Linked DNA regions of Luteibacter rhizovicinus DSM 16549. The protein of the gene in region 1 interacts with the protein of each later gene in a pairwise test. Links are inferred from orthologs where the notes say so. Each region holds a gene or a part of one and is shown on either strand. Other genes may lie near its edges. The genes, in order: BJI69_RS08935 and BJI69_RS07745.

Region 1 (14,646 bases):
CGGATCGGTGCCGCCCTGGCCCGGACCGAGGATGTAGCGGTAATTGTCGCGTTGTAGCCGACCCAGCCATGCCGGCCGCTCCGCGGCCGGGAGGCGATCGAGAATCGCCACCGATGTACCGACGTCGTGCTCGAGGGTATTGAGCATGACCGTCTTCGCGCTCTGGTAGCGCTCGAAGAACAGCAGCCCGAACGACATGCCGTGCGCCAGCAGCAACCCGGTAAAGATGATCAGATACAGGCGCGATGCGATGCTCTTCGGCATCCAGCGCGCCAGCGTCGCATTCACGACGCTTCCCCGAGCACGACGACCGGCATGGTGAAGACATAGCCCTCATTGCGCACGGTCTTGATATAGGCCTGCTCTCGGGCGTCATCGACGAGGCGCTGGCGGAGACGACTCACCATCAGGTCGATCGAGCGATCGAACAGCTCGGCGTCGCGCCCCTGGGTGAGGTTGAGCAGCTGGTCGCGCGAGAGGATTCGCTGCGGGTGATCGAGGAACACGCGCAACAGACGGAATTCCGCGCCGCTCAGCGACACGATGGTGCCCTCGTCGTCGAGCAAATGGCGCGCGGTGGTGTCCAGGCGCCAGCGACCGAAACCGAGCATGCCACTGGCTTCGGTCACGCGGAGGTTCGGCGGCAGCATGCGCGTGCGGCGGATCACCGCGTTGATGCGCGCCAGCAGTTCGCGCGGCGAGAATGGCTTGACCACGTAATCGTCGGCGCCCATCTCCAGCCCGATGATCCGGTCGGTCTCGTCGTCGCGCGCGGTGAGCAGGAGCACCGGGATCGCCCGGTGCTTGCTCGCGCGCAGGTTACGGGTGAGCACCAGCCCGTCGTCGCCAGGCATCATGATGTCGAGCACGATGAGGTCCACGGCGGTGGTATCGAGCAGGGCATTCATCTCGCGACCATCGGCCGCTACGCTGGTACGCAGCCCGTTCTTCTGCAGGTACTGCGCGACACCCGTGCGGATTTCGCGATCGTCATCGACGACGAGGATATGGTCGACGTGGTCCATGAAAGGCTCCCGTGGGTGATGTCAGGCAGAGTCAGGCCCTGGTCACGCCTTGCCCAAGAGCTGGCGGACGCGTGCTTCGGTTTCGTCGTAGTTTCCCTCGCCATAGTGGCTGTAGACAATCTTGCCGTTCTGGTCGATCAGATATAGCGCAGGCCAGAACCGGTTGCCATAGGCGTTCCAGGTGGCGTAGCCGTTGTCGACGGCGACCGGATACGTGATGCCTTGCGCCTTGATGGCCGATGCGATCCCGGGAAGCTCATGTTCCTCGTCGTACTCCGGCGTATGCACGCCGACCACGACCAGACCGTCGTTCGCGTATTTCTTGTACAGCGCCTCGGTATGCGGCACGACATGCACGCAGTTGATGCACTCGTGCGTCCAGAACTCCACCAGGGTGACCTTGCCATGCAGGTCCTTGAGGGAAAGCGGTTGCGAATTGAACCAGTGGTCGATGCCGACGAAGTCCGGCGCAGGCACGGACGCGGAAGCGGCTGTGGCGTCGCCGGCACGGTCGCGGGCCCAGCCGGCGGGCCACGCGGCGATCAGGGCGAGGCAGATCGCAGAGAAGCCGATAAGAAGACGGGAGGAGGTCATGGCGCGTCACCTGTGAATGAGGATGACTTATTGAAGCCCCGCCACGTATCCCGGGCGTGTCGCCGGGAGTGCCGTTTTGTATCGCAACGTAGCGGGCCAACCGGTATGTATCCCAATGTATCCCGCGGTGGCCACTACACATTCCGACGCGTTTCGGCAGGCATGGCGACACAACCGGGATACGCCACAGGCGTCTCCTAGTCACCACCTCAAACCGAACGGGAGACCACCATGTCACGCATCGAGAACGTCCTCTATACCGGCAAGACCCGCACCACCGGCGGCCGCGACGGCGAATCGCGCAGTTCCGACGGCCGCCTGGCCATCAAGCTGTCCCCGCCCGGCACGGCCGGCGAAGGCACCAACCCGGAGCAGCTCCTCGCCGCCGGCTGGTCCGCCTGTTTCATCGGCGCCATGGGCCTGGCGGCCCGTGCGCAGCACGTGGCCCTGCCCAAGGACACCGAAGTGAATACCGAGGTCGACCTCGGCACGGCCGGCGACCAGTACTTCCTGCAGGCCCGTCTCAACGTGAGCTTGCCGGGCCTGGATCGCGAGGTGGCGCAGTCGCTCGTCGACACCGCGCACCGCACCTGCCCCTACTCGAAGGCGCTACACGGCAACATCGACATCGTGACCACCCTCGTCTGAGGCCGGTACACATGGCCGGAATGGCTATGTGCGCCAGCGCCCGACCGGCGTAAATTATCGCGAGCCACGGCGCCCGTGGCTCCCGGTAACGAACGGAGATGCGTATGTTTCGTCGGTCGTGGTTCGTGTGGGTGTCGCTGCTGATCGCCGCAGCGGCACATGGCCAGGAGATGCACGACCACGGGATGCCCGAGAAACTCGGGAGAGTCACGTTTCCCATCTCCTGCGATCCCAAGGTGCAGCAGCCTTTCGACCGTGCGGTCGCCCTGCTGCACTCCTTCGCCTATGGGCCCGCCGCCAAGGCGTTTCGCGATATCGCCGCCGCCGACCCGACCTGCGCCATGGCGCGCTGGGGTGAGGCGATGACCTATTTCCATCCGGTCTGGGCACCGTCGCTTCCACCCGACACGTTCGCGGCCGGCCAGAAGGCCATGCTCGAGGCGACCCGCCTGGGCGCCACGAGCCCCCGCGAGAAGCAGTTCATCGGAGCGCTCGGTCAGCTCTACAAGGTCGATCCCGGCCTGAAACCTGCGCAGCGCACGCTGGCTTACGAACAGGCCATGGCGGTGCTCGCCCACGACAATCCGAAGGATGTCGAGGCGCAGGTGTTTTACGCCCTGGCACTGTTGTCCAATGCCGCTCCTTCCGACAAGACCCACGCGAAGCAGAAGCAGGCCATCGATATTCTCGAGCCGCTGTTTCGCGTGAATCCCGACCATCCGGGCATCGCCCACTACCTGATCCACGCCTGCGACAGTGCCGAGCTGGCGCAACGCGGCCTTCCCGCCGCCCGGAAGTACGCGGGCATCGCGCCGTCCGCACCGCATGCCCTGCACATGCCCTCGCACATCTTCACGCGGCTGGGACTGTGGGACGACTCCATTCGATCCAATCTCGCCTCCGAGACGTCCGCGCGTGAACACGGCGACGTCATGGGCCAGCTGCATGCGATGGATTACCTGGTCTATGCGTACATGCAGACCGGTCGCGCCAAAGACGCGGCGGGCGTCGTGAACGACATGCGCGCCATGCCATCGCTCGACATGACCGATTTCGGCGTCGCTTATGCGGCCACCGCCATGCCGATCCGCGTCGCGGTCGAACAGGGTCACTGGGTGGAGGCAAGCACCATCAAGGACCCCGCGGGTGCACCACCCTCGGTTGTCGCCATCGCCGTGTGGGCCAGAGGCATGGGCCTGGCCCGTACCGGCCACGCCAACGACGCAGGCCGGGAGGCGACACGCCTCGAGCAGATCGCGAAACAGCTGAGCGATAGCGGCGACACCTACTGGTCGGTACAGACCGCCGTGCTGGCGGATGAAGTCAAGGCATGGTCGGCGCAGGCCGCGGGTGACCGCGCGAACGCCGTGGCGCTACTCACCTCGGCGGCGGACAAGGAGGATGCGCTGGAGAAACGCCCGGTGACCCCCGGCCCGATCCTTCCCGCGCGAGAGCAACTCGGCGATCTGTTGTTGGCGCAAAACCAGCCCGACCTCGCCGCGACCGCCTTCAAGACCGCACTGGCCGAGTCTCCGGGACGCGCCGGCGCACTGCGCGGCCAATCCCAGGCCACCCACCCCACCCGCGCCTTGTAGGAGCCGATTCATCGGCGATCCCCAGCACCCCTCACCACCTCACGGAAACGCAAGAACTCGCTGCCATTTGCCCCCTCCATCCGGTTTGCCCATGCCAGAATGACCCCATCGCATCCCGACCGAATTCCCCCCAATGACCTCGCCCCGCACCACCGTCTTCGCCGCCCTGGCGCTCTGTGCAACCTTAGCCCTCGCCACAGCCACCGGCGCACCCCAGGCGGCACCGACCAGCACGGGCGCAGCGGCGCACGCCGATACCCAGGGACCGATCGCGCTCGTCGCCAGCGACCAGCAAGCGGTTGCCGGCAAGGTTGCCACCCTGTTCCTGAGCCGCTTCCACTACCGGCCCCGGCCGCTGGATGCGACGTTCTCCGCCGTCGTCTTCGACAAGCTGGTCGAAACGCTCGACCCGGAGCGCGGCTACTTCACCCAGGCCGACATCGCACATTTCGCGCCGCTTCGGCCCACGCTCGGCAACGCCATCGACGAGGGTGACCTGACGCCCGCCTTCGAGCCGGTGAATCTCTACCTCAACCGTGTGGTCGACGAAGCACGCTACGCGCAATCGCTGCTGAAGGATGGCTTCGACTTCACGGCCCATGAGTCCATCGCCACCGAACGGAAGGCCGCGCCGTGGCCTGCGTCGACCGACGAACTCCATGAGCTCTGGCGTGAACGCGCCAAGGAAGACTGGCTGCGCCTGAAGCTGGCCGGACAAGGCGACGACGCGATTCGCAAGACGCTTGCCCATCGTTACGCGAACCTTGTCTCGCGCATCGAGAAGACCAGCACCGACGACGCCTTCCAGTTGTTCATGACGGCGTACGCCGAGTCGACCGATCCGCACACCGACTACTTCGCGGCGAAGGCCGCGACCGTGTTCAACACGGAAATGTCCCTGTCGCTGGAAGGCATCGGCGCCTATCTGCGCGAGCACGACGAATACACGCAGGTCACCGAGTTGATCCCGGGCAGCCCGGCCGCCAAGTCCGGGAAGATCCATGTGGGTGACCGCATCACCGGCGTCGGCCAGGGCAGCGCAGGGCCGCTGACCGATGTCATCGGCTGGCGCTCGGACGATGTCGTTGCGCTCATCAAGGGCAAGAGCGGCACGTCCGTGCGCGTCGAGCTGCTTCCCGATGAGAGCAAGGGCGATGTCGCCCCGCACACCATCACCCTCACCCGCCGCCACATCAGCATCGAGGACGAAGCCGCGAAGCAGACCGTGCTCCAGGTCGGCGAACCGGGCCATGCGCACAAGCTGGGCATCATCACCGTGCCATCGTTCTATGAAGACTTCGACGCAAGGCGCGCGGGTGATGCGAACTACCGCAGCGTGACGCGCGATGTCTCGCGCATGCTCGGCGAGCTGAAGAAGCAGAAGGTCGACGGCGTGGTCATCGACTTGCGTGATAACGGCGGCGGATCCTTGACTGAAGCCTCGGACATGGTCGGACTGTTCACGGGTGCCGGCCCGGTCGTGCAGGTGCGCAGCGCGGACGGCAAGGTCGAGGTGCAAGGTGCCACCAACGCCGCGCCGGCCTGGTCGGGTGCGCTGGGCGTTCTCGTGAATCATGGCTCGGCGTCGGCCTCGGAAATCTTCGCCGCGGCGATCCAGGACCGCGGCCGTGGCGTCATCCTCGGCCAGCGCACGTTCGGCAAGGGCACGGTGCAGAACCTGCTCGACCTCGACGAGGCCGTGGAAGAAGCGCACGACGGCAAACTCGGCGAGCTCAAGATGACGATCGCCCAGTTCTATCGCATCAACGGCGACAGCACGCAATTGCTGGGCGTGACGCCGGATATCGCGTTCCCGGCGACGGAAGACGAAAAGGACTTCGGCGAGTCGACCTACAAGAACGCGCTACCAGCGTCGTCGATAGCGGCCGTTCCCCACACGCAGAACAAGACGCTCGCGCCGCTCTTTCCCAAACTCGATAGCGCGCACCTGGCACGCGTACAGCACACCGCACGCTGGCAGCTCACCATCGACGAGCTCGCCGCCTTCCAGGCGACGGCGGCGCGCGCGACCGTCTCGCTGAATCTCGATGAGCGCAAAGCGACCCGCGAGGCCGACCTGAAAGTCTCCGCGGACTTCCGCGCGCGCCGCAAGGCACTGAACCTGGCGGATGGCCTTCCCACCGACGACGACACCGCGCTTCAGGGTGACGACGGCCTGGATCCGGAAGAGCGCAGCGTGGCGCTGGACAAGCGTCCCGAGCCGACCAAGCCGTCGAAGGATCCGTACGTGCAGGAAGCGGCGCAAATCATCGCCGATGAAGCGGCGATGTTGATGGCAGCCCCGAGCGCGCAAGCGCCCGGGTGATCGATCGTTACGTGGATGCCGCAGCATCCGCGGAAGCGAATTGTCCGCGCAGCTTGTAGGTGGCTTCCACCGCGCGGATCGCCGACCAAAGCGCTATGCCCGCGAGGAAGACATTGGTTCCACCAGGCATCTTGACACCCATCAGGTGGGCCACCGTCACAGCCGCGACCAAGGCGGCAAAGAGCACCAGAATGCTCGCGGCGGCCCGACTATTGAAGCGCCAGAGCAGACCGGCGAGCACCACGTAGATCACCGCATCGACGATCAACGCGCGGCCGATAAACATCGCGAGGAACGCTTGCAGGCCCGCGAGGCAGAGAAACAGGATCGATGTTTCCCTGACGATCGCCAGTGCGTCCGCGCGACTCTCGATCTTCGCCATGACGGCGGACTTCCCGCCCTTACGCTTCGGCGGTTCATACGTACCCGTGGCGTACTCAGGCTTCTTGAGCCTGTCTGCCATCGCGCGCGCGAAATCGTCAGGTGTTCCCTTGTCTTCCATGCTGCCCCCTGGTGGGCCGGCGAATGGTCCGTCGGCGCTGTGCGACGGAAGATCGCAAGGGGGCCGGCAGGCTGTCAAGCGACCTGACGGCGTCGCGGTAATCGACGCCGCGGAGACCCCGTACCGATAGCCGCACCCACGAGAGCGCCGCTATCATGGCTGACCATGATTCCGTACAGCCTCGAGGTGACACCGCGCCCGTTCCGCTACCGCGTGCTGGCTTATGCGGTGGCTGCCTGCGCCACCACCACCGGGATCGCGGCACTCCTTCTGCGCGTGTTCGACCTGTCGAACGTGGTGATGGTGTTCCTGCTCACTGTCGTCCTCGTAGCGCTGCGCTGGGGCCGCGCCGCCGGCGCCCTGGCCGCCTTTGTCGCCGTCGGCAGTTTCGACTTCTTCTTCGTGCCGCCGGTCTGGTCGTTCCACGTGTCGGACACGCAGTACATCTTTACGTTCGTCCTGATGCTCGCGGTGGCCCTCGTCACCGGACAGCTGGCAGCACGGTTGCGCGACGAAGCCGTCACCGCGGCCGCCGGCGAGAAACGTGCGAGCGCATTGGCCACCGTGGCGACCGACCTGTCGGTGGCCGTCCGCAATGACGACATCGCCCGGGTATGCGCCACACGCATCGGCCCGTTGTTAGATGGCAGCGCAACCCTCCTGCTTCCCGACGACCATGACCGTATGTCACCACAAGGCCCCGGTGACGCCGGCATCGCCCAGTGGGTGCTCGAGCAAGGCCTTCCGGCAGGACAGGATACGGACACACTCCTCGCGTTCAACGCCACCTATCTTCCGCTTCCCACCGCGATGCGTACGCGCGGCGTGCTGCTTCTGGAACGCACGACAAGGACGCCCCTGGATGCCGGGCAGGTCACGTTGCTACGCGCCTTCCAGTCGCTTATCGCCCTGGCCATCGAGCGCGTGCACTTCGTCGACGTGGCCCACGAAACCCAGCTGCGCATGGAAGGCGAGCGGCTACGCAGTACGCTGCTTGCCGCCGTGTCCCACGATCTACGAACACCCTTGACGGCCATCCGTGGCATGGCAGGCATGCTCGGAGACAACGACGTCGCGCGCGCCATCGCGAACCAGGCCGACCGCATGCAGCGCCAGGTGGTGAACCTGCTGGATGCGGCGCGCATGCAGGGCGAAGGTGTGCGCCTCGACCTGCAATGGCAGGCACTGGATGAGGTCGTCGGTGCCGCGCTGGCATCGATCGATCTCGGCGGTCGCCGCGTCTTGGTCGACATGTCGCGAGATTTTCCGCTGGTGTCGTTGGACGCCGCCCTGTTCGAGCGGGTGCTGGCGAATCTGTTCGACAACGCCACCAAGTACACCCCCGATGACGCGACCCTTCGCATCCGCGCCGACCGCGTCGGCACGCGAATCCATTTGACCGTCGAGGACGATGGCCCGGGTTTTCCACCGGGCGTCAACGCGGATTCCCTCTTCGACGCGTTTTCCCGTGGCGCACGCGAATCGTCCATTCCCGGTGTCGGGCTCGGCCTGTCGCTGTCACGGCGTATCGTCGAGGCACACGGTGGCAGCATCGCCGCGTCGAGGGTCACCCCGCATGGCGCACGCTTTGAAATTACCCTGGTCGCCGGCGAGCCGCCGACGATCGACCTGGAAGACCCCGAATGAACAAACCGCGCATCCTGGTCGTCGAAGACGAATCGGATATTCGCCGGTTCCTGAAGCTGGCCCTCGAGCGCGAAGACATGACCGTGTTCGAAGCCGGTGATGCCTTGCGTGCCCGGATCGAAGCCGCGAGCCGTCAACCCGATCTGATCGTTCTCGATCTCGGCCTCCCCGACGACGACGGCAAAGCCGTGATCCGCGACGTGCGCGGGTGGTCGTCGGCGCCGATCATCGTGCTTTCCGCGCGTGACAGCGAAGCGGAGAAAGTCGCCGCGCTGGAGGCGGGCGCGGACGATTATCTTTCCAAGCCCTTCGGTGTTCCCGAGCTGGTGGCGCGTGTGCGTGCGCAGCTGCGCCGGGCGAGCCTGGCCGGCGATCGCGGCCAGGCCAGCGCGCGCATTCGCTTCGGAGATATCGAAGTGAACCTCGCAACACACGAAGTGTCGCGTCGCGGCGAAGCCGTCCACCTGACACCGATCGAATTCCGCCTGCTGACCGCACTGGTCCGCGGGCAAGGCAAGGTGCTGACCCATCGGCAACTGCTGCATGACGTATGGGGTCCGGGTTACGCCACGCGACCGCACTACGTGCGTGTCTACATGGCCAATCTCCGGCAAAAGCTCGAGGACGAACCGGCCAGGCCGCGTCACCTCGTGACCGAACTCCAGGTCGGCTACCGGCTGGCAGGCCTGGACTGAGGCATCTTGATAGGATCTTGATACCAGGACGGGCAATACAGCGCCACCCTTAGACGACGATGCCCACCATGGCTGGTCATTCCTGATCCTAAGGCTTGACCATGATCCTCCGTACCATGCTCCTACCCGTCGTCCTGCTAGGTGTTCTCCCGGCCTTCGTTGCCCGCGCCGACGATGCCCCTCCCATATGCACGGACCGTCCGACCAAGGCCAATAGCGCCTGCACCGTGCCCGAGGGTACGTGGCAGCTCGAGACCGACGTGGACAACGACACGCACGACGCGCACGCAGGGAGTAGCTCCGACACCTTGTACTTCGTGAATCCATACATCAAGTACGGCATCGGCGCGCAAACCGATATCGAAGTGAACTGGGCACCGGCCGTGCGCGTCACGACGAAGAGCGACGGCGACCGTCACACCACGCGCGGCGCGGGCGACCTGACGGTTCGCCTGAAAACCAGCCTCTACAGCGGCGACGTGTTCAACGCCTCGATCATTCCCTTCGTGAAAGCACCGACCGCATCGCACGGCATCGGCAATGATCACTGGGAAGGCGGCGTCGCGGCACCGATGAGCGCCGCGGTGGGTGGCGGCTTCACGCTGACGATCGGACCTGAGCTCGATGCGCTGGCCGATGCCGATGGGCACGGTCGACATCTGGCCGTGACCAATCTCGTGAATATCGCGCACCCCCTGACCAACGCGTTGTCCGTGGCCGTGGAGTACTGGCGCCAGGACAATCGCGATCCGTCGGGCCACGTGAAGCAGGCGTCCGCCGATATCGCGTTCACCTACCTGGCAAGCCCCGACTTCCAGCTGGATATTGGCGCCAATGTGGGCGTGAACAGCGTGACGCCGGATCGACAGATCTATGCGGGCTTCTCGTACCATTGGTGACGTGACGAGCCGCCGTCAGTCGTAGAAGGCAGGCAGGATCTTCAGCGTGTCGGTCTGCGCCTTGTCGTGATTGATGAATAGCTGCGCGTGATATCGATCCATCATGACCTTGACGTTCTCCATCGAGGTGACCGACGCGGCCTTATCGGTATTCAGGCTGGGCACGACATCGTTGCGCAGATTCGCGGCGGAATGGGCGACGTCACCCGACAGGATGATGAAGCCGGATTGCTTCAGATGGACGAGAAGCGATTGACTTCCCGGCGTGTGTCCCGGCGTGGGGAAGAGCGTGACACTGCCGTCGCCGAACACGTCCGTGTTGCCGTCGAGAAGCTGGAGATGCTTCGGCGATCCCATGAGCTTGCGCGCCAGCGCCTTCAGTTGATTCACGTTGGCGTTCGGTCCATCCGGCGAACGGATCCATGCGTACTCGACGCGCTGGATAAGGACCGTCGCCTTCGGGAACAGTGCGACGTTCCCGATATGGTCGCCGTGCGTATGCGAGATCGCGACGTAGTGGATATCGTCCGGTGTCAGGCCGATCGCGGAAAGCTGGCCGGAGATCGACTGATCGAGGTGGTACACGATCAACTGGGGAAGGGTCGACCAGCCCTTCGGGTCGTTCAAGGCGGATTCCGGCACGCCGGTATCCCAGATCAGCCACGTGCCGCCGTGCTTGATCAGCCAGCATGTCGAGGAGAATTCGATCGGCTTGCCGACGTTTTCTCCCGGTGTCCACACCGATTCGTCGTTCGCGAGGGAGCGGCCGCAATCCAGCCGATACAGCCGATCGGCGAAGCCGGCGCGTGCCGGGTCGGGAAGGGTGGCCGTGGTCGCCGCCGTTGAGGCGGCCGCCCACCCAAGCCACGCTGCCAGCACGACGACCGGCGCGAACACGCATGAGCGCAGTTTCATGGCACGTACTCCACGACGTCGAAACAGCTTGAACGATCGGGGCAGCAGAGCACGCACGCGACGCAAAGGATTGGCAAATTGCGCCCATCCCGGACAGCGCCATTATCATCGGGCGATCTCATGCCGCAGGATGGCCGATGACCGCTTCCCTTCCCCTTCCCGAATCTCCCGAACGCGTCGTGCATTTCTGGCGCGACGCAGGCTTCGATCGCTGGTTCAAGAGCGACGCAGGCTTCGATCGCATGTTCAGCGAGCACTTCATGGGTGCACATCTTGCTGCCGCGCGCGGCGATCTGAATGCGTGGCGCGAGACAGCCGAGGGCTGCCTCGCCTTGCTGATCCTTCTCGACCAGTTCCCCCGCAACGCCTTCCGCGGTTGCGGTCATATGTATGCGACCGACCCACTGGCGCGCTCGATTGCGCGACACGTGCTAGAGCGAGGCTTCGACCAGCAGCTCGACCCCGAGATGCGCGCCTTCGTCTACCTGCCTTTCGAGCACTCGGAAGACCTGGCGGATCAGGAGCTTTCCGTGAGGCTGTTCGATGCGCTGGGTGGTGCGTTTCAGCCTTACGCGGCCACGCACCGCGACATCATCCGGCGCTTCGGGCGGTTCCCGCATCGGAACGGCGAGCTGGGGCGCGAGACCTCGCCGGAAGAGCGGGCGTTTCTCGAGGGGGGCGGGTTCGCGGGGTGAGACAGAGCGCGGCGGGCTGGAAGAGCTCGCCGCTGAAGCGGCTCCTACGGGGGAGCGGCGCCTTGGGAGAAGATGGTGCGCCCGGAGGGATTCGAACCCCCGACCAATGGCTTCGGAAGCCACTACTCTATCCGGCTGAGCTACGAGCGCGTCTTGCAGGTCCGGGATTGTAGCCGAATGACCGTGGGCGGCCTAGCCTGAGCCGTCAGGCTCGGGCCAGTGCGGGTTCGGCGCCTGCCGCGGCGGCGCGAAGGCTTTCCCTGTAGCGCCGGCTACACGGCAGGACGGTGCCGTCCGTCATGTGGAGGCGGGCATCGCCTGCATCGAGCGGCTCGATGGCGGTCACCTGCGCCAGCTGGACCAGATAGCTCCGGTGCGCCCTGACGAACACGGCCGGATCCAGCCGCGTCTCCAGCGCCGCGAGCGTGCTGCGCAGCGGATAGTCCCGGCCGCGTACCCGCAGGTTGACGTAGTTGCCCGCCGACTGGACCCACTCGATGTCGGCCGTGGCGACGAGGAAATCCCGCCCCAGCTTGCGAACGAGGAAGCGCTCCGGGCGGTCGACGGCCTCCACCGGCGGCCCCTCGTCGGGGACGTCGAGGAGGCTGGCTTCGCCCTTTATGTGCCGCCCGAACCATTCGACCATGTGGCCGACGGCGACGATCAGGAAGAATGTCCGGACATCCTTCAGGTACTCGTAGACCGCCTGCGTGGTCCACGGGCCCGGCTCGTATCTCGACCCAAAGCTCCCATAGACGAGGATCCGGATCAGATCCATGCCGACCACGTGGACGGCGGAGTACGCCACGCTACCCAGGAAGTACAAAGGCAAGCGCCGACGCCACGTATCCGCGTGCAAGGGCCAGCGGTCGCAGGCCCACAACAGGAAGGGCAGGATGAACAGGCCGATGGTGATGCTGCTGAATTCGTTGGTGGCGATCTGCCAGGTCGGCGCCGCGATGTTGTAGCGGATCGCGTCCATCCGGCTGGTCATCGTGTTGCCGATGGCCGCCGTGACGAAGACCAGCAACCAGAAACCGATCATCAGCCAACGACGGCGTCGATGGGCCTGGTCCAGTTCCTTACCGGGGGGTATCGGGGCGGTCGCTTCCATGCGGGGAATCATAGCGTCGTCACGGTGGTCCGTTAGGAAAACCATCCCCACCGTCCCACAGTTCGTCCCTAAAAGCTTTGTTTTCGGCCCTTCGCGATGGTGCCGGCCCGTCCCGAAGCCAATCCTGTCGCCAGCCTTCACGACAGGATGCACGGCCATGAGCACGACCCGCCGCCACGACATCGATGCCTTGCGCATCTTCGCCTTCGCACTACTGATCCTGTATCACACGGGCATGGCCTACGTTGTCGGCTGGGACTTCCACATCAAGAGCGCGTACACGGCCGAGTGGCTGCAGTGGCCGATGCTCTTCGTGAACCGCTGGCGGATGTCCCTGTTGTTCCTGATCTCCGGCGCAGCGATCGCCCTAGCCGCGCCCGAAGGTCGCCTCTGGCGATTCGCGAGGGAGCGCACCTGGCGACTGATGCTGCCGCTGATCTTCGGCATGTTCGTGGTGGTGCCCATCCAGCCGTACTGTGAAGGCGTCGCCAACGGTCACCTGACCCCGGGGTTCTGGAACTTCCTGGTCAGTTACTGGCACGTCCACCCCTGGCCGAAGGACAGCTTCGGCGGGTGGCAGTACGGCATCACCTGGAACCACCTCTGGTACCTGCCCTACCTGTGGACATACACGCTGTGTCTCGTCGCCTTGATGCCCCTGCTGGGGTTGGCCCGGGTGCGCACCGGCGTCGCCGCCTTCTGCCGTGCGCCGACCTGGGTCATGATCGTCGCACCGGCCGCGCTTCTCGAGTTTTATGTCCTGACGCTGGATCCGTTTTTCCCGGCAACGAATGCTTTCGTCGGTGACTGGTACCAGCATGCCAAGTACGCGACGATCTTCCTCGGCGGCTACCTGCTTGCCCGTGAGGCCGGGTTCTGGACTCGCGTCGTGGCGATACGCAAGGCGACCCTGGTGACGGCCGGCGTGGCGATCGCGGTCTACATGGGCCTGCGGCTGGCCGGGCACCTGGTCACCGCCGATTCCTGGGTGCACCGCGTACCGGACGCGTTCTGGGACAGGCTGACGGAGGTGTCGCATTGCCTGTACCTGTGGACCGCCCTGCTGACGATTCTCGGCTGGGGCAAGGCCTTCCTCGATCGTCCCTTCCGGTGGCTACCGTACTGCACCGAGGCGGTGTATCCCTGGTACATGCTGCACCAGAGCCTGATCATCCTGCTGGTGTTCTGGCTGAAGCCGATGTCTCTGGGGCCGTGGCTGGAACCCGCGCTGGTGGTGAGCGGAACCGTTGCCGGCTGCTACGTGCTGCACGAGTTCGTGATCCGCCGCGTGGCGTTCATCCGGCCGCTGTTCGGATTGAAAGCGGCGAAGCGCGTGCCCGGTACCGCTGTTGTGCGAGCCGATTCATCTGTGGGAGCCGATTCATCGGCGATGGGTGCTCGCGAAGGCGCCTGAAAGCATCGCCGCTGAAGCGGCTCCCACAAAGTCAGGGGTATCGCCGATAAATCGGCTCCTACAGTAAGAGAAAGGGCCCTTGCGGGCCCTTCGTCTTATTTTGCCTTGTACAGCTCGCCCAGCCAGTCGGGCTTGCTCTTGTCGCGTTCCAGATGGGGATACATCAGGCCGTCGTGGTAGTCGACGTTGATCGTCTTGTACTGGTCGAAGTTCTTGACCAGCAGCTGGATCGGCGCCTTGCTCGTCTTCGCATCGGTGACGGCGTCCTTCAGCACGTCGCCGGAGAACTCCTTGCTGTTCACCGCGATGATGTGCATGCCCGGCGAGAGGCCGGCCTTGAACGCCGGACCATCCCAGCGCACGTCGGAGATATCACCCTTCGACGACACGGCGAAGCCTGCCGAGTAGGTCAGGTCGGTCATCATGCGGCGCGTTTCGAAGCCCTTGATCGCGTCGGAAGGCTTGTCGTTGTAGACCAGCTTCCAGCCGCCACGCTCGATGCCTTCGATGTCGCCCTTATGCCCATCGACGCGGTCGCGCAGGTAGGTCGCCCAGTCGTACGGCGCAATGCCATTGA
Region 2 (14,886 bases), 290 kb from region 1 along the record:
TCGTGGTGCGTATCAGCAGCAACCCGGGCGAGAGCTTCCTCGATCGCATGATCTCGATGGTCGAAGGCGCCTCACGGCGCAAGACGCCGAACGAGATCGCGCTGACGATCCTGCTGGCCAAGTTCACCCTGATCTTCCTGCTGGCCTGCGCGACCCTGCTGCCCTACTCGATCTACAGCGTGCAAGCGGCGGGTGCGGGTGAGCCGATCAGCCTGACCGTGCTCATCGCCCTGCTAGTCTGCCTGATCCCGACCACGATCGGCGCCTTGCTCTCGGCTATCGGCATCGCCGGCATGGATCGCATGATCCGCGCCAACGTGATCGCCACCTCCGGCCGTGCGGTCGAAGCCGCCGGCGACGTGGACGTGCTCCTGCTCGACAAGACCGGCACGATCACGCTGGGCAACCGCCAGGCCGTGGCCTTCTATCCGGCCCCGGGCATCGAGGAACGCGAACTGGCCGAAGCCGCCGAGCTGGCTTCGCGCGCCGACGAAACGCCGGAGGGTCGCAGTATCGTCACCCTGGCGGCGAAGTACGTCAGCGTCAGCCTGGCTGAGCGCCGCCACGACGATCGTCGCGCCGAGTTCGTGCCGTTCACCGCGCAGACCCGCATGAGCGGCGTGGATGTCGGCACCCGCCACATCCGCAAGGGCGCGATGGATGCCGTCGAGCGCTACCTCGACGGGCAGGACAGCCACCTGCCGCCCCTGGTCCGTCGCATGGCCGAAGATGTCGCCCGTCGTGGTGCCACGCCGCTGATCGTGGTCGACGGCTCGCTGACCCTGGGCGTGGTCGAGCTCAAGGACATCGTCAAGGACGGGATCAAGGAGCGCTTCGCCGAGATGCGCAAGATGGGCATCCGCACCATCATGATCACCGGCGACAACCCGCTCACCGCGGCGGCGATCGCCGCCGAGGCCGGTGTCGACGACTTCCTCGCCGAGGCCACGCCGGAAGCCAAGCTCAAGCTCATCCGCGACATGCAGGCCGAGAACCGCCTGGTCGCGATGTGCGGCGACGGCACCAACGACGCGCCTGCGCTGGCCCAGGCCGACGTCGCCGTGGCGATGAACAGTGGCACGCAGGCGGCGAAAGAAGCCGGCAACATGGTCGACCTGGATTCCAACCCGACCAAGCTGATCGAGGTCGTCGGCATCGGCAAACAGATGCTGATCACCCGCGGCGCGCTCACTACGTTCTCCATCGCCAACGACATCGCCAAGTACTTCGCGATCATCCCGGCGGCGTTCGCCACGACGTATCCGGCGCTCAACGCGCTCAACGTGATGCACCTGGCCACGCCGCGCAGCGCGATCCTGTCGGCGGTGATCTTCAACGCGCTGATCATCATCTGCCTCATTCCGCTCGCGCTGAAGGGCGTGGCTTATCGCGCGCTTGGTGCCGGCGCGCTGCTGCGACGCAACCTGCTCGTCTACGGGCTCGGCGGCATCGTCGTGCCCTTCATCGGCATCAAGTTGATCGACATGTTGCTGGTCCTCTTCGGACTGGCCTGACCGAGGTCGCCCCATGCATTCCGTGAAGCTCACCGTTTTCATCGAAGACCACGCCGACCTGGACATGGAAGTCCGCGTCGTCGCCGCGGATCACGACGTCGCCGTTGCGGGCGCGCCGGTCGCACAGGTCGCTCCGGTCGCTGTCATCAAGCCGCGCATCGTTCCGGTGCCACCGCCCAACGACGACGAGTACACGCTCGGCGGTTACGCCGGTATCTGAAACACCCGGTTCTGAAACATTCGAATCATTCCATCCCACCGATAAAGGGGTCCCGAAAGGGATCGGTAAAAACGCCATGCGTACCACTCGTTATGCTCTCCTCGCCGCTATCTGCGCACTCGCGCCTGTCACCAAGGCCATGGCCTCGGGCAGTGACGATTGCTCCAAGGGTTTTGCTTCCCGTTTCGCCGCGGCCTACCGCGAAGACGCCCAGCCTGCCGATCCGAACGCTGAGGCGCCGGCACGCCGCGGCATGGCCTCGCCGTTCTCGTCACCGCCGTTCCCCTCGGCGGAATGGCAGCTAGGCGGTGTCGCTTACCCGATCGGTGTGCCGAACCTGAACTCGCAGTACCCGCTCGAAAAGGCACTCGCCTGCAACAGCGTGGGTAAGTGGATGAAGGACAACCGCATCGAGGTCTACGGCTGGTTGAATGCCTCGGCGAACATCAGCACCTCGTCGCGCACGAACTATCCCGTGTCGTACGCCGTGCGCCCCAATCGCGTCGAGTTCAACCAGGCGCTGTTCCGCATCGAGCGCCTCGCCGACACCGTGCAGACCGATCACGTGGACTGGGGCTTCCACCTCGACAACCTCTACGGATACGACTACCACTTCACCACGGCGAAGGGTGTCTTCAGTAACCAGCTGCTCAACAATCCCAAGCCGAACGAGCCGCTCAACGGCAAGATCTACGGCTACGACCCGATGCTGTTCTACGGCGATATCTACCTGCCGCACGTGGCCGAGGGCATGGATATCCGTATCGGTCGCTGGCTGTCGTTGCCCGACATCGAAGCGCAGTTCTCGCCGAACAACTACCTGGTCACCCACTCGATCCTCTACACCGTGGATCCGTACACACAGATGGGCGTGATGACGACGACGCGCCTCAACCAGCAGTGGACGGTGCAGGTAGGTATCAATGGCGGCAACGACACCGCCGTGTGGAACCATTCGGCGCGCCCGACCTTGCAGGCCTGCGTGCGCTACGTGTCGTCCGATAACAACGACATGCTCTATCCCTGCGTGAACAGCTTCAACAATTCCGATTACAACTACAACAACGTGCAGATGTACGTCACCACCTGGGGCCATCGCTTCAGTGACAACGTGCACATGCTCACCGAGGCTTACTACATGTACGGCCGCAATATCCCAGGCTATGGCGAGGATTTCGACCCGAAGGTTGCCGGCTCGTCGCCGTACCCGGGCAAGGCGGGTGAGTACGGCATCGTGAACTACTTCAACGTCGAGCTCGATCCCAAGAACATGATCTCATTCCGTAACGAGTTCTATAACGACCAGAAGGGCCAGCGCACCGGCTATCCGACGAAGTACACGAGCCACACGCTCGGCATGACGCATTGGGTGACCCAGGATCTCGAGATCCGCCCTGAAATCCGTTACGACCGGTCATACGACGTCAATGCCTACGACGGCGGCCGCAAGGATTACCAGGCCACCGCCATCGTCGACGCGATCTTGCACTACTGAGGAACACCCATGACCACCTTGCTGCGTAATGCCATCGTCCTGCTCCTGCTCATGACCGCGGTCACCGGCGTGGCCTACCCGGCGGTGGTCGGTGGGCTCTCGGCCCTGCTGTTCCCCATCAGGCGGCGGGAAGCCTGGTCGAACGTGACGGCAAGCCGGTCGGCTCCGCGCTGATCGGCCAGTCGTTCACGGCGCCCGGTTACTTCTGGAGCCGCCCGTCGGCGACGACGCCCACGCCGAACAACGGGGCAGCGTCCACGCCTTCGAATCTCGGACCGACCAATCCGGCGCTGGCCAAGGCGGCGAGCGATCGCATCGTCGCCTTGCGTGACGCCGATCCGGGCAACACGGCGGCCGTACCGGTGGACCTGGTGACGGCCTCGGGCAGCGGCCTGGATCCGGAGATCAGCCCGGCGGCGGCTGAGTACCAACTGGCCCGAGTGGCGCGGGCGCGTCGCCTCGACCCGGCCAAGCTTCGGGCGCTGGTGGCAGCGAATACCGACGGGCGTCAGTTGGGTGTGCTGGGGGAGCCGCGGGTGAATGTGTTGAAGCTCAACCTTGCCGTCGATGAGGCGGCGCGGTAACCATCGATCGTTGTCGCGGACCCATCGCCGCTGAAGCGGCTCCCACAAGAGCATCGCCGCTGCTGTTCCTTGTGGGAGCCGATTCATCGGCGATAACCAGATCGCCTCACCCCATCCATTACCCTTGCACCATGCAGCCCCACCTCCCCGGCCACCCCCATGACTGACGACCGCGATGCCCGAGCCAACGCGCTGCTCAGTACGGCCAGCGACGAAGACGGCCAGCGGCTGAAGGTCTTCCTCGGCGCCGCACCCGGCGTCGGCAAGACCTACGCGATGCTTTCCGCGGCACGGGATCTCAAACGTCAGGGTATCGACGTCGTCGTCGGCCTGGTCGAAACCCATGGCCGCTCCGACACGGTCGCCCTGGTCGAGGGCCTGGAAGTGCTGCCGACCCGGCCCGTGCGCTACGCCGGCCGGGACTTCCGCGAGTTCGACCTGGAGGCTGCCTTGCTGCGCCGACCGGCCGTGCTGCTGGTCGACGAACTCGCGCATACCAACCTGCCCGGTGGCCGTCACACGCGTCGCTGGCAGGACATCGCCGAGCTGCTCGATGCGGGCATCGAGGTGTATACGGCGCTCAACGTGCAGCATCTGGAGAGCCTCAACGACCAGATCCGCCGGATCACCGGGGTGGCCGTACGCGAGACCGTCCCCGACGCCTTCCTCGACCGTGCGCGTGACATCGTGCTGGTCGACCTGCCGCCCCGCGAACTGATCGGCCGGCTCAAGCAGGGCAAGGTGTACGTGCCGGAAACCGCCGCGGTCGCGCTCGACAAGTATTTCTCGCCGACCAATCTTGCCGCCCTGCGCGAACTCGCGGTCGAAACCGTGGCCGCGCACGTCGACAGCGACCTGCGCGAGATCATGCTCGCCCGCGGCGATGCGATGCCGGTACGTCGTCGTTGCATGGCGGCCATCGATGGCCAGGGCCAGAGCGAGTACCTCGTGCGCATCACGCGACGTATCGCGGAACGACGAGGGTCGCCATGGAGCGTGGTCTTCGTCGATCGCGGTGGCCTCGATGCCGACCGGCGCGAACGCGTGGATGCCGCCATGCGCCTGGCCCGTCGCCTCGGTGGCGAGGGTGTGATCCTTCGCGGTCACGCCGTGGCCGACGAACTGCTTACCTGGGCGGATCGCGAAGGCGTGGGCCAGATCATCGTCGGCCGCACGCGCGAGCGGCCGATCGCGCGGCGCCTGGGCTTCTCGCTCACCCAGCAGCTGCTGCGTCGCGGCGCCCACCTCGAACTGACCATCGTCGCCACACCGGCCGAGCGCGCACGTGCGCGTCGCCGCCTGCGTTTCAAGGACGGCCACGGATCGCGCCGCGAGTACGCCTTCGCCACCGGCGCGACCGCCATCGCGATGGCGCTGTCCTTCGTTGCCGACCGTTTCCTGTCGGTGGCCAACCTCTCGTTGATTTTCCTCACTGCCGTGCTCGTCGTTGCGGTGCGCACGCGCATGGCCGTCGCGGTCTATACGGCGCTGCTATGCTTCTTCGGCTACAACTTCTTCTTCGCCCCACCGCGTTACACGCTGGCGATCGCCAATGCCGACGACGTGCTGGCGGTGGTGCTGTTCCTTGTCGTCGCCCTGGTCTGCAGCCGGTTGGCGACACGGCTGGCCGGACAGGTCACGTCGCTGCGTGCGGCCCAGGTGCGCGCCCGCGCCCTGGTCGCACTGGGCCAGCAACTGGCGACCAGCGCCGACGCAGACAGCATTCGCAAGGCCGGCGCCTCTGCGCTGGCCCGGGCGCTGTCGATCGAGATCGCGATGCTTGCGCGCGATGCCAACGGTCACTTCAAGGTCATGAATTCGGTGCCCGATGCGTTCGCCTTGTCCACCCAGGACCTCGCTGCCGCCGAATGGTGCGAAAGCCACGCCGAGCCCGCCGGCCGCTACACCGATACCCTGCACGCGGCCTCGTGCTGGATGCTGCCACTCGGCGCCGAACACCAGCGCGCGGGCGTCGTCGCCCTGCGTTTTCCGCTCAGCGCGCGTGAGCCCGATGCCGACCGGCGCAGCCTCGCGCTGGCGATGGTGCAGGACATCGGCCAGGCGCTCGACCGCGCGCGGCTCGCCCACGAACTGGAAGGCGCGCGCGTGCAGGGCGAGACCGAACGCCTGCGTAGCGCCCTCCTCTCGTCCGTCTCGCACGATCTCCGTTCGCCACTGGCCTCGATGATCGGCTCGGCCGGCACCCTGCTCAGCTACGACGCGCAGCTGCCCGCGAACGAGCGGCACGAACTGCTCCAGGCGATCCTCGGCGAGGGCCAGCGCCTGGACCGCTACATCCAGAACCTGCTCGACATGACCCGGCTCGGCCATGGCACCTTGCAGCTCCATCGCGACTGGGTCGACGCCGGCGAGATCGTGGCCGCCGCCGTATCGCGCATGCGCAAGCTCTTTCCCGACGTGCGGATCGACGTGCACCTGCCGACGGATACCGTGCTCCTGCACGTGCATCCGGCGCTCATCGAGCAGGCCCTGTTCAACATCCTCGAGAACGCCGGCCGCTTCACGCCGCCCGAGGAACCGATCCGGGTCACGGTCCGCTCCGAAGCAGGCCGGCTGCTCGTCGACGTGGCCGATCGGGGTCCGGGTATCCCGGAAGACGAGCGGGCGCGGATCTTCGACATGTTCTATTCGGTAACGCGCGGCGATCGCGGTGGCAAAGGCACGGGCCTCGGCCTGGCCATCTGCCGCGGCATGATCGGTGCGCATGGCGGCAGCGTGGAGGCCTTGCCCCACGTGGGCGGAGGCACGACCATTCGGGTCTCGCTGCCGCTGTCGCCGCCCCCCGAATCCAACGCATGAACCCCACCGCTCCACGAGTCCTGGTCATCGATGACGAAGCGCAGATCCGCCGCTTCCTCGATATCGGCCTGCGCGCCGAGGGCTACCAGGTGCTGCTCGCCGCCAACGGAGAGGAAGGCCTTGGGCTCGCCGCGACGCAGTCGCCCGATGTCGTCGTGCTCGACATCGGCCTGCCGGACATGGAAGGCCACGATGTGCTGCGCGAGATCCGCATGTGGAGTGAAGTGCCCGTGCTGATGCTTTCCGTGCGCGATTCGGAGAGCGAGAAAGTCCGCGCGCTCGATCACGGCGCCAATGATTACGTGACCAAGCCCTTCGGCATCCAGGAGCTGATGGCACGTCTGCGTGTGCTGCTGCGCCAGGGCGCCAAGGGCGGTCAGGCCGATGCGCCGGTACGCTACGACGACGGTAGCCTCGTCATCGATCTTGCGCGGCGCGAAGTGCTGCTCGACGGCGCGCCGATCGCGCTCACGCGCAAGGAGTTCGCCGTGCTGTCGCTGCTCGTCCGCCACCCAGGTCGCGTCGTCAGCCAGCAACAGATCCTCCGCGAAGTCTGGGGTGCCACGCACACCCAGGACACGCATTACCTGCGCATCGTCATGGGCAAGCTCCGTCTCAAGTTGGGCGACGATCCCTCGACGCCGCGCTGGCTGAAAACCGAACCCGGCGTCGGCTACCGCTTCCCCGCCACCTGACCAAATTCGACACCCGCCCCCTGTAGGAGCCGATTCATCGGCGAACGGGTGCTCGCAGAAACGGCACCTAATCAGGGTGGGAGCCGATTTATCGGCGAAAGGGTGCTCGCAAAAACGGCAGGCCTGAAAGCGCCAGAACACGGGACATCACTCTCGAGCTCGCCCAACTGTGACGCACCCCTCATCCCGCGAAACGCGCCCGCTTTTTCAGACTATTCTGATTCCTCCGCCACGATGAACCCATGACCTTCCGCCCCTCTCACCAAGGAGCGCGTCATGACACCATCCCGAACCCACGCCACCCTTCAGCGTCTTGCTGCGGCTGCCAGCCTGTTCTCCGGACTCGTCACCGCAACACCGGCGTTGAGCGCGTCACCCGTGTGCAGCAACGAACATTTCCGGACCGGCGAACTCACCCTGCCGAGTTACGACGAAGCCATGGCCGAATGCGTGGCGCAGGAGTCCGCTCTGACCCATCCGGAACGGGGTGCGTTTGCGCCCTTGCGTTCGTGCCACGACACCGGCGCGCAAGGGAGTCACGGCCCATGGCGGCATGGCCGCATCGCGGTCGATGTTCTCGAGCGAAGCAGCGGCGACCGTTACACCTTCGAGGGACTGTGGATGTGCAAGCCAGTGGCGGAGGCAACGGCAAGCACCCATCGCCGCTGAAGCGGCTCCCACAAGAGCCGACTTGTATCGAGCGCCTCCTGTGGGAGCCGCTTCAGCGGCGATCCCGGCAGCGGGCCAGTTCGCGGCTAAGCCTCGCTAGCCTGCCGCGCCAGATACCGCCCCGGTGAATCGCCAAACGCTCGCCGGAACATCGCCACAAACGCGCTCGGCGTCGCATATCCGAGCGCATCGGAGACCACCGAGACAGGCTCGCCATGAGCCAGCCGTTCCAGCCCACGCGCCAGCCGAGCCTGCTGTCGCCACTGCGCCACGCTGCACTGGGTCTCCTGGCGAAACAGGCGCGTGAGCGTGCGTGAGGACATGCCTGCCCAGCTCGCCCAGTCGTCGATGCCACGGGTGTCGTGCGGGTTCTCGTACATGGCCATGGCGACGCGGCGAAGACGGCGATCGATCGGCATCGGCAGGTGCAGCGATTCCACCGGGGCACGGCGCAGTTCGTCGAGCAGCACGGCGAACAGGCGTTCGCGTTCGGGCTCGACCGTCACGGCGTCGGCCGGCCAGGTGGCGGCCCGTTTGACGATGGCGCGGAACAGGTCATTGACCCCGACCACGCAGGGGCGGTCGGGCAGGACCGACGCGGCGCAGGGTGCGATGAACACGCCCCAGGCGTGGCTCGGGCCCGCAATGCTCACGGTATGCATCATCCCCGGCGGCATCCAGCCGGCGCGATGCGGCGGCAGCAGGTAGGAGCCATGCTCCGTACGTGTGATGAAAAGCCCTTGTTCCACATAGAAAAACTGGCCGCGCACATGGCTGTGCCAGTCCGTTTCACGCAGGGGAATTTCGCCGCGCGCCTCGTAGGCAATCAGGGGCGGACCGTCGGCGCTTTCCAGCAATCGGTGAAGGGTTTCGTCGTGCATTTTGGCCCGATCTCGACATAAGTTGGCCGACTAACGATATCAGGCCGATTGCTTCCATGACTATCATTTGCAACCCCAAGCAACTGTCCTGCGCCCGGCATCCGCCGACGACCGGCGCCCGTGACCCTGAAGCGGAGATCCCTATGATCCGTCTCGTCACCACCGATTTAACCGAATTCAGCGAAGGTCAGGAGGCGGGCGACGCCTTGGTCACCTTTGTCGCCTGCGCCCACGCCATGCTCGATCCCACCACCCCTGAGGAGCAGGTCCGCCGCCTGGAACCCCGCCTGCTGGCTCAATTGCCGACCCTGAAGGCGCTGGGTGTCTTCGATCTTTTCGAGGTGCGCGACCCCGCCTTGGCGGCCCTGCTGGCCGACGAAGGATGAATATCCGAGAAACCTGAAATATCCGGCGGACACATATTTGCCTTGACAACTATATTTCGGGCAATAGAATGCGTGTCCATGAACAATCCCACATGCCCTTCGTACGACGGCCGCGACTCCCTGGGTGCCCTCATCGGCATGGTGCGCGGTGAAATCGTCCGTGCGATCGAGTCCGATCTCGCCGCACTGGGCGTCGACCTGAAGTTCACCCAGTTCCATGTCCTCAAGCGCCTGGCCACCCACGGCGCCATGACGGCCACGGAGCTGGCCCGGGCGGTGGATCTGGACGGCGGCGCCATGACCCGCCAGCTCGACCAGCTCGAGGCCAAGGGCTATTTGCGGCGCAAGCAGCACGAGCAGGACCGTCGAGCCCTGCGTATCGAGCTGACCGAAGCTGGCGAGGCGCTCTGGAAGCATCTGCACGAAAGCAACATCGCGACGCTCGAGCGGGCCCAGAAGGGCCTCACCGGGACGGAACGCGATCAGTTGCACGATTACCTGGAGCGCGTGCTCAACGCGCTCCGCGACAAAGACTGAACTAAACGTCCGAGGCAATACGCATGCGTCTGCACACACTCGTGGCGGCCGTCGGGGCCGCGTTGATTCTTTCCGGCTGTGTCACCAGCCGTGGACTGGATCCGCAGGGTCAGCTCACCGACCCGACCACTCTCCACGCCGACCGTACCCTGGCCAAGGTGGCCGTTTCGCCGGCCGGCTGGCCGTCGGCCGACTGGTGGACGGGGCTCGGCGACAGCCAGCTCACCTCGCTGATCGAGGAGGCCCTGAAGGACAACCCGGATCTGGCCACCGCCGATGCGCGCGTGCGTCAGGCCCAGGCGCAGGCCAGTGGCGCCGACGCCGCACGCGATCCGACGTTCAACGTCGGTGCCGGCGCCGCGGGCGCGCACCTGCCGGGTTCGTTGCTGCCGTCGCCGCCGGGTAACCACTTCTCGTGGACCAAGTTCGGCTACGGCAACTTCAGCTGGGACCTGGACCTGTGGGGCGGCAAGCGTGCCGCGTGGGAAGCGGCCCTCGGCAGCCAGCGCGCCACGGAAATCGATGCTCGCGCCGCGCGCATCGAGATCTCGACCAACGTCGCCCGTGCCTACGTGCAGCTCGGCTACGCGTTCACCCAGATGGACGTGGCCAAGGCCGAACTGGATCGCAGCAAGGCCTCGCAGACGCTGACCGTGCAGCGTGTCGCCGCCGGTGTCGACAACCAGACGCAGGTGAAGCAGGCCGATAGCGAAGTCGCCTCGGCCGAGCGCGAGATCGCCGTTTCCGCGCGCGCCATCGACACCGCGCGTATCCAGCTCAGCATGCTCCTGGGCAAGGGTCCGGACCGCGGCATGGACATCACCCGTCCCGCCGCGCTGGCGCCGTCCGCCGTGGCCATCCCGGCGAACCTGCCCGCCGACCTGATCGGCCATCGTGCCGACCTGGTCGCCGCGCGCTGGCGCGTCGAGGCGGCATCGAAGGACATCGTCGCGGCGAAAACGGAGTTCCTGCCCAACGTCTCGCTGGGCATCCTCGCCGCCCAGGCCGCGGGTGGTTCGGACAACCTGTTCTCGTCGCGTGCGCGCTTCTGGCAGGTGTTGCCGGCGGTGAGCCTGCCGATCTTCGATGGCGGTCGTCTTCGCGCGAACCTGTCGGGCAAGGATGCCGAGTACGACCTCGCTGTCGCGCAGTACAACAAGACGCTGGTCGGCGCGCTCAACGACGTGGCCGACGACCTCTCGGGCCTCGACTCGCTCGGCACGCAGATCCAGGCGCAGCAGCGCGCACAGGATGCGGCGCAGCAGGCGTACGACCTCTCGCAGCTTCGCTACAAGGCCGGTGTCGGCAGCTACCTGGAATCGCTCGTGGTGCGCCAGCAGCTGCTCGAAGCCCAGCAGCGCATGGCGTCGCTGAAGGCGCAGCAGGTCGACACGTCCGTCCAACTCATTCAGGCGCTCGGCGGTGGTTTCCGCCCCGAGGCCGACGACCAGCCCGTCGTCGCCGCCACGCCCGCCACTCATTAAAAATCGTACCGAGGCCGCTTCCGATGTCACAAGAATCCATTGCCCCATCCGGCGCCGTCGTTGCGCCGCCACCGAAGAGCCGTCGCGGCTTCTTCCTCAAGCTCCTGGTTGCCGTCATCGTGCTCGCCGCGATCGGCTGGACGGTCTGGTACTTCGTGGACGGTCGCTGGGAAGAAGACACCGATGACGCCTACGTCAACGGCAACGTCGTGCAGATCACCCCGCAGATCGCCGGTACGGTAACCTCGATCGGCGCCGATGACGGCGACCTCGTCCACCAGGGCGATGTGCTGGTCAAGCTCGATCCGAGCGACGCCGAAGTCGCGCTGGAAAGCGCCCGCGCCAACCTCGCCAACACGGTGCGCAAGGTGCGCGGCCTGTACAACAACGTGACCTCGTCGCAGGCCGACGTGGCCGTTCGCCAGACTGCGGTGGATCGTGCGCGTCAGGACTATAACCGTCGTCGCGATCTCGCCAAGTCCGGTGCGATCTCCGCCGAAGAACTGTCGCATGCCGCCGATACGCTGACCTCGGCCGAGAGCAGCCTGTCGTCGGCGAAGCAGGCCTACAGCAGCAACAAGGTGCTGGTCGACGACACCGTCGTCGCCTCGCATCCGGACGTCCGCGCCGCGGCCGCCAAGCTGCGCTCTGCCTATCTCGACGATGTTCGCGCCACGCTCGTCGCGCCGGTGGACGGTTATGTCGCCAAGCGCACCGTGCAGGTTGGCCAGCGCGTGCAGCCGGGTGCCGCCTTGATGGCCGTCGTGCCGCTCCACGAAGTGTGGATCGACGCGAACTTCAAGGAAACCCAGATGAACAAGATGCGCATCGGCCAGCCGGTCGAGGTGACTGCGGACGTGTACGGCGGCAAGACCGTCTACAAGGCGAAGATCCGCAGCCTCGGTATCGGTAGCGGCAGCGCGTTCTCGATCCTGCCGGCGCAGAACGCCACGGGCAACTGGATCAAGATCGTCCAGCGCGTGCCGGTCCGCGTGGTCTTCACCGACCCGAAGCAGCTCGAAGAGAAGCCGTTGCGCCTGGGCCTTTCGACCAAGGTCACGGTGAACCTGCACGACCAGAGCGGCCCGCTGCTCTCGACGCAGGCGCCGACCAAGGCCGAGTTCTCCACGCCGATCTACGACAAGCAGCTTGCCGACGCCGACACGGATATCGCGCGCGTCATCCACGAGAACGCATCGGCGGGTGAAGGCGAGCAGCAGAAAGCTCCGAAGTAAGGAGACGGTCTCATGAGCACCGAATTTCGACCGCCAAACCTGGCGTTGTCCACGATCGGCCTATCCCTTGCGACGTTCATGCAGGTGCTCGACACGACGATCGCCAACGTATCGTTGCCGACCATCGCGGGCAACCTGGGTGTCAGCTCCAACCAGAGCACGTGGGTGATCACCTCGTTCGCGGTCAGCAACGCCATCGCGCTGCCGCTGACCGGCTTCCTGACGCGCCGCTTCGGTGAAACGAAGCTGTTCGTCATGGCGACGCTGCTGTTCTCGATGGCCTCGTTCCTGTGCGGTATCGCGCAGAGCATGACCATGCTCATCATCTTCCGCGCCATCCAGGGCGCGGTGGCGGGCCCGATGTATCCGATCACGCAGAGCCTGCTGATCTCGATCTATCCACCCGCCAAACGAGGTATGGCCCTGGCGCTTCTGGCGATGGTCACCGTCGTCGCGCCCATCGCGGGCCCGATCCTCGGTGGCTGGATCACGGACAACTACACCTGGCCGTGGATCTTCTTCATCAACGTGCCGATCGGCATCTTCGCCAGCTTCGTCGTGGCGAACCAGATGAAGGGACGTCCGGAAGTCACCGAGAAGCCCAAGGTGGATTACGTGGGCCTGATCACGCTGATCATCGGTGTGGGTGCGCTGCAGGTCGTGCTCGACAAGGGCAACGACGAGGACTGGTTCTCGTCGCCCTTCATCATCGTCACCGCGATCATCGCTGCCGTCGGCCTGGCCGTGTTCCTGATCTGGGAACTCACGGACAAGGACCCGATCGTGAACCTGAAGCTGTTCCGGCATCGCAACTTCGCGATGGGCACGCTATGTCTCGTGCTCGCCTACGCGGCGTTCTTCGCGATCGGCCTGCTGGTGCCGCAGTGGTTGCAACGCAACGTCGGGTACACGTCGACCTGGGCCGGTCTCGCCGCGGCACCGTTGGGCATCATCCCGGTGATACTCACGCCCTTCGTCGGTCGCTATGCGCATAAGTTCGACTTGCGTGTGCTGGCGTCGGGAGCGTTCCTGGTGATGGGCGCGACGTGCTTCATGCGCTCGGAGTTCTATCTCGACATCGACTTCTACAGTGTCGCGATGGTGCAGCTGATCCAGGGCCTGGGCGTGGCGTTGTTCTTCATGCCGATCCTCAGCATCCTGCTATCGGACCTGCAGCCCCGAGAGATCGCGTCGGGCTCCGGCCTCGCCACCTTCCTGCGTACGCTGGGTGGCAGTTTCGCGGCGTCGCTGACCACGTTCCTGTGGGACCGGCGGGCGGTGGTCCATCACGAACGGCTGACCGAGACGATCACGCCATTCGATCCGACGGCACAGCAGGCACTGACGACGATCGGTCACGGCGATTCGCAATACGCGACCTCGGCGCTGAACGCGATGATCACCAACCAGGGCTACCAGATCTCGTTCAACGAGGTCTTCCACCTGCTCGGTTATGTGTTCATCGGCCTGGTCTTCATCGTCTGGCTCGCAAAGCCACCGTTCGCCGCCAAGGCCGGTCCAGCCGCGTCAGGCCACTAAGCCCGGCAAGCCAACGCGGACCTGCTGGACATGTGGGAGCCGTTTCAGCGGCGATGCTCTTCAAAAAAAAGCCCGGCCTCGTGCCGGGCTTTTCAACATCCAGAACACAAGGATCAGAGATTGAAGCCGATACCCACCAGCGCCATCGTCTCGCCGCGGTTCGGCTCCTTGAAGCTGCCGTTCGAGATGTGGCGGATCTGGAAGCTCACGTTCTTCATCTGCCAGCCCAGCGTGCTGACGAACTGGTAGCTGCTGGAGAGCGCCTGCGTGTGACCGCCCGCGGTGCCAGCGACCTGGAAGCTGAAGAAGAGCGGCTGGTACCAGTCGCTGTCGGTGCCGTAGTGGAAGCGGGCGCCGGCGGCGCCGAGCCACACGTTGTTGGTGACGCCAGGCTGCGAAAATTCGTAGCGCTGGATGTTGCGGCCATTGATGTAACCGACCGAGACATCCGGCGACCAGGTGAAGCGGCTCTGGCCGATCTGGTACGGGTTGAAGACGGATTCGATGAAGAACACGTTGGTGCCGTGCGTATCCATGTAGCTGCGCCCGCCCTGGATTTCCAGGTGCGTATCGGCGACGGCGGGGAGGGCGACGGCGGAGAGCGAAAGCGCGGCGACAAGGCCGAGGGCGAAGGGGGACGAACGCATGGGGGAGCGGTCCTTGTGGTGGGACGTTTTGTTTATGAACCGGATCGTTCGGTAATGGGTGTTGAATGAACGTGAATCAACGAGGGTACTTAAGAATATTCGTGCCGATATTGCACCCTCCTTTCGTCTGAGCACGCCCGTGAAAACCCGGGGGTCAAGACGCCGGGCCGCCTGCCGTTA

Evidence for each region.
Region 2: the proteins of BJI69_RS08935 (region 1) and BJI69_RS07745 interact in binary tests that used the Escherichia coli proteins (3 or more experiments, as listed by UniProt). The link is inferred for Luteibacter rhizovicinus DSM 16549 from one-to-one orthologs.

The regions. Positions count from the first base shown.
Region 1 is NZ_CP017480.1:1,979,518-1,994,163, reverse strand. What follows is about bases 7,184-10,182. They hold BJI69_RS08935 (response regulator), read left to right. Parts: upstream 7,184-8,333; coding sequence 8,334-9,032; downstream 9,033-10,182. Other genes in these bases: BJI69_RS08925 (N-acyl homoserine lactonase family protein), read right to left, coding at 9,947-10,182; BJI69_RS08930 (transporter), read left to right, coding at 9,134-9,931; BJI69_RS08940 (DUF4118 domain-containing protein), read left to right, coding at 7,184-8,337. Also shown: BJI69_RS08975 (sensor histidine kinase), read right to left, coding at 1-288; BJI69_RS08970 (response regulator), read right to left, coding at 285-1,025; BJI69_RS08965 (redoxin family protein), read right to left, coding at 1,068-1,619; BJI69_RS08960 (organic hydroperoxide resistance protein), read left to right, coding at 1,851-2,267; BJI69_RS08955 (tetratricopeptide repeat protein), read left to right, coding at 2,372-3,862; BJI69_RS08950 (carboxy terminal-processing peptidase), read left to right, coding at 3,996-6,188; BJI69_RS08945 (hypothetical protein), read right to left, coding at 6,196-6,690; more of BJI69_RS08940, read left to right, coding at 6,856-7,183; more of BJI69_RS08925, read right to left, coding at 10,183-10,846; BJI69_RS08920 (DUF924 family protein), read left to right, coding at 10,984-11,541; BJI69_RS08910 (LytTR family DNA-binding domain-containing protein), read right to left, coding at 11,747-12,655; BJI69_RS08905 (acyltransferase family protein), read left to right, coding at 12,813-14,069; BJI69_RS08900 (M61 family metallopeptidase), read right to left, coding at 14,165-14,646. UniProt on the Escherichia coli protein: Member of the two-component regulatory system KdpD/KdpE involved in the regulation of the kdp operon.
Region 2 is NZ_CP017480.1:1,693,267-1,708,152, forward strand. Bases 3,595-6,833 are described here. They hold BJI69_RS07745 (sensor histidine kinase), read left to right. Parts: upstream 3,595-3,972; coding sequence 3,973-6,633; downstream 6,634-6,833. Other genes in these bases: kdpC (potassium-transporting ATPase subunit KdpC), read left to right, coding at 3,595-3,813; BJI69_RS07750 (response regulator), read left to right, coding at 6,630-6,833. Also shown: potassium-transporting ATPase subunit KdpB, read left to right, coding at 1-1,514; BJI69_RS07730 (hypothetical protein), read left to right, coding at 1,528-1,734; BJI69_RS07735 (outer membrane beta-barrel protein), read left to right, coding at 1,811-3,229; BJI69_RS22840 (hypothetical protein), read left to right, coding at 3,239-3,403; more of kdpC, read left to right, coding at 3,364-3,594; more of BJI69_RS07750, read left to right, coding at 6,834-7,328; BJI69_RS07755 (hypothetical protein), read left to right, coding at 7,605-7,997; BJI69_RS07760 (AraC family transcriptional regulator), read right to left, coding at 8,084-8,878; BJI69_RS07765 (hypothetical protein), read left to right, coding at 9,022-9,264; BJI69_RS07770 (MarR family winged helix-turn-helix transcriptional regulator), read left to right, coding at 9,343-9,801; BJI69_RS07775 (efflux transporter outer membrane subunit), read left to right, coding at 9,825-11,285; BJI69_RS07780 (HlyD/EmrA/EmrK family protein), read left to right, coding at 11,309-12,520; BJI69_RS07785 (DHA2 family efflux MFS transporter permease subunit), read left to right, coding at 12,533-14,059; BJI69_RS07790 (acyloxyacyl hydrolase), read right to left, coding at 14,173-14,706. UniProt on the Escherichia coli protein: Member of the two-component regulatory system KdpD/KdpE involved in the regulation of the kdp operon. KdpD may function as a membrane-associated protein kinase that phosphorylates KdpE in response to environmental signals.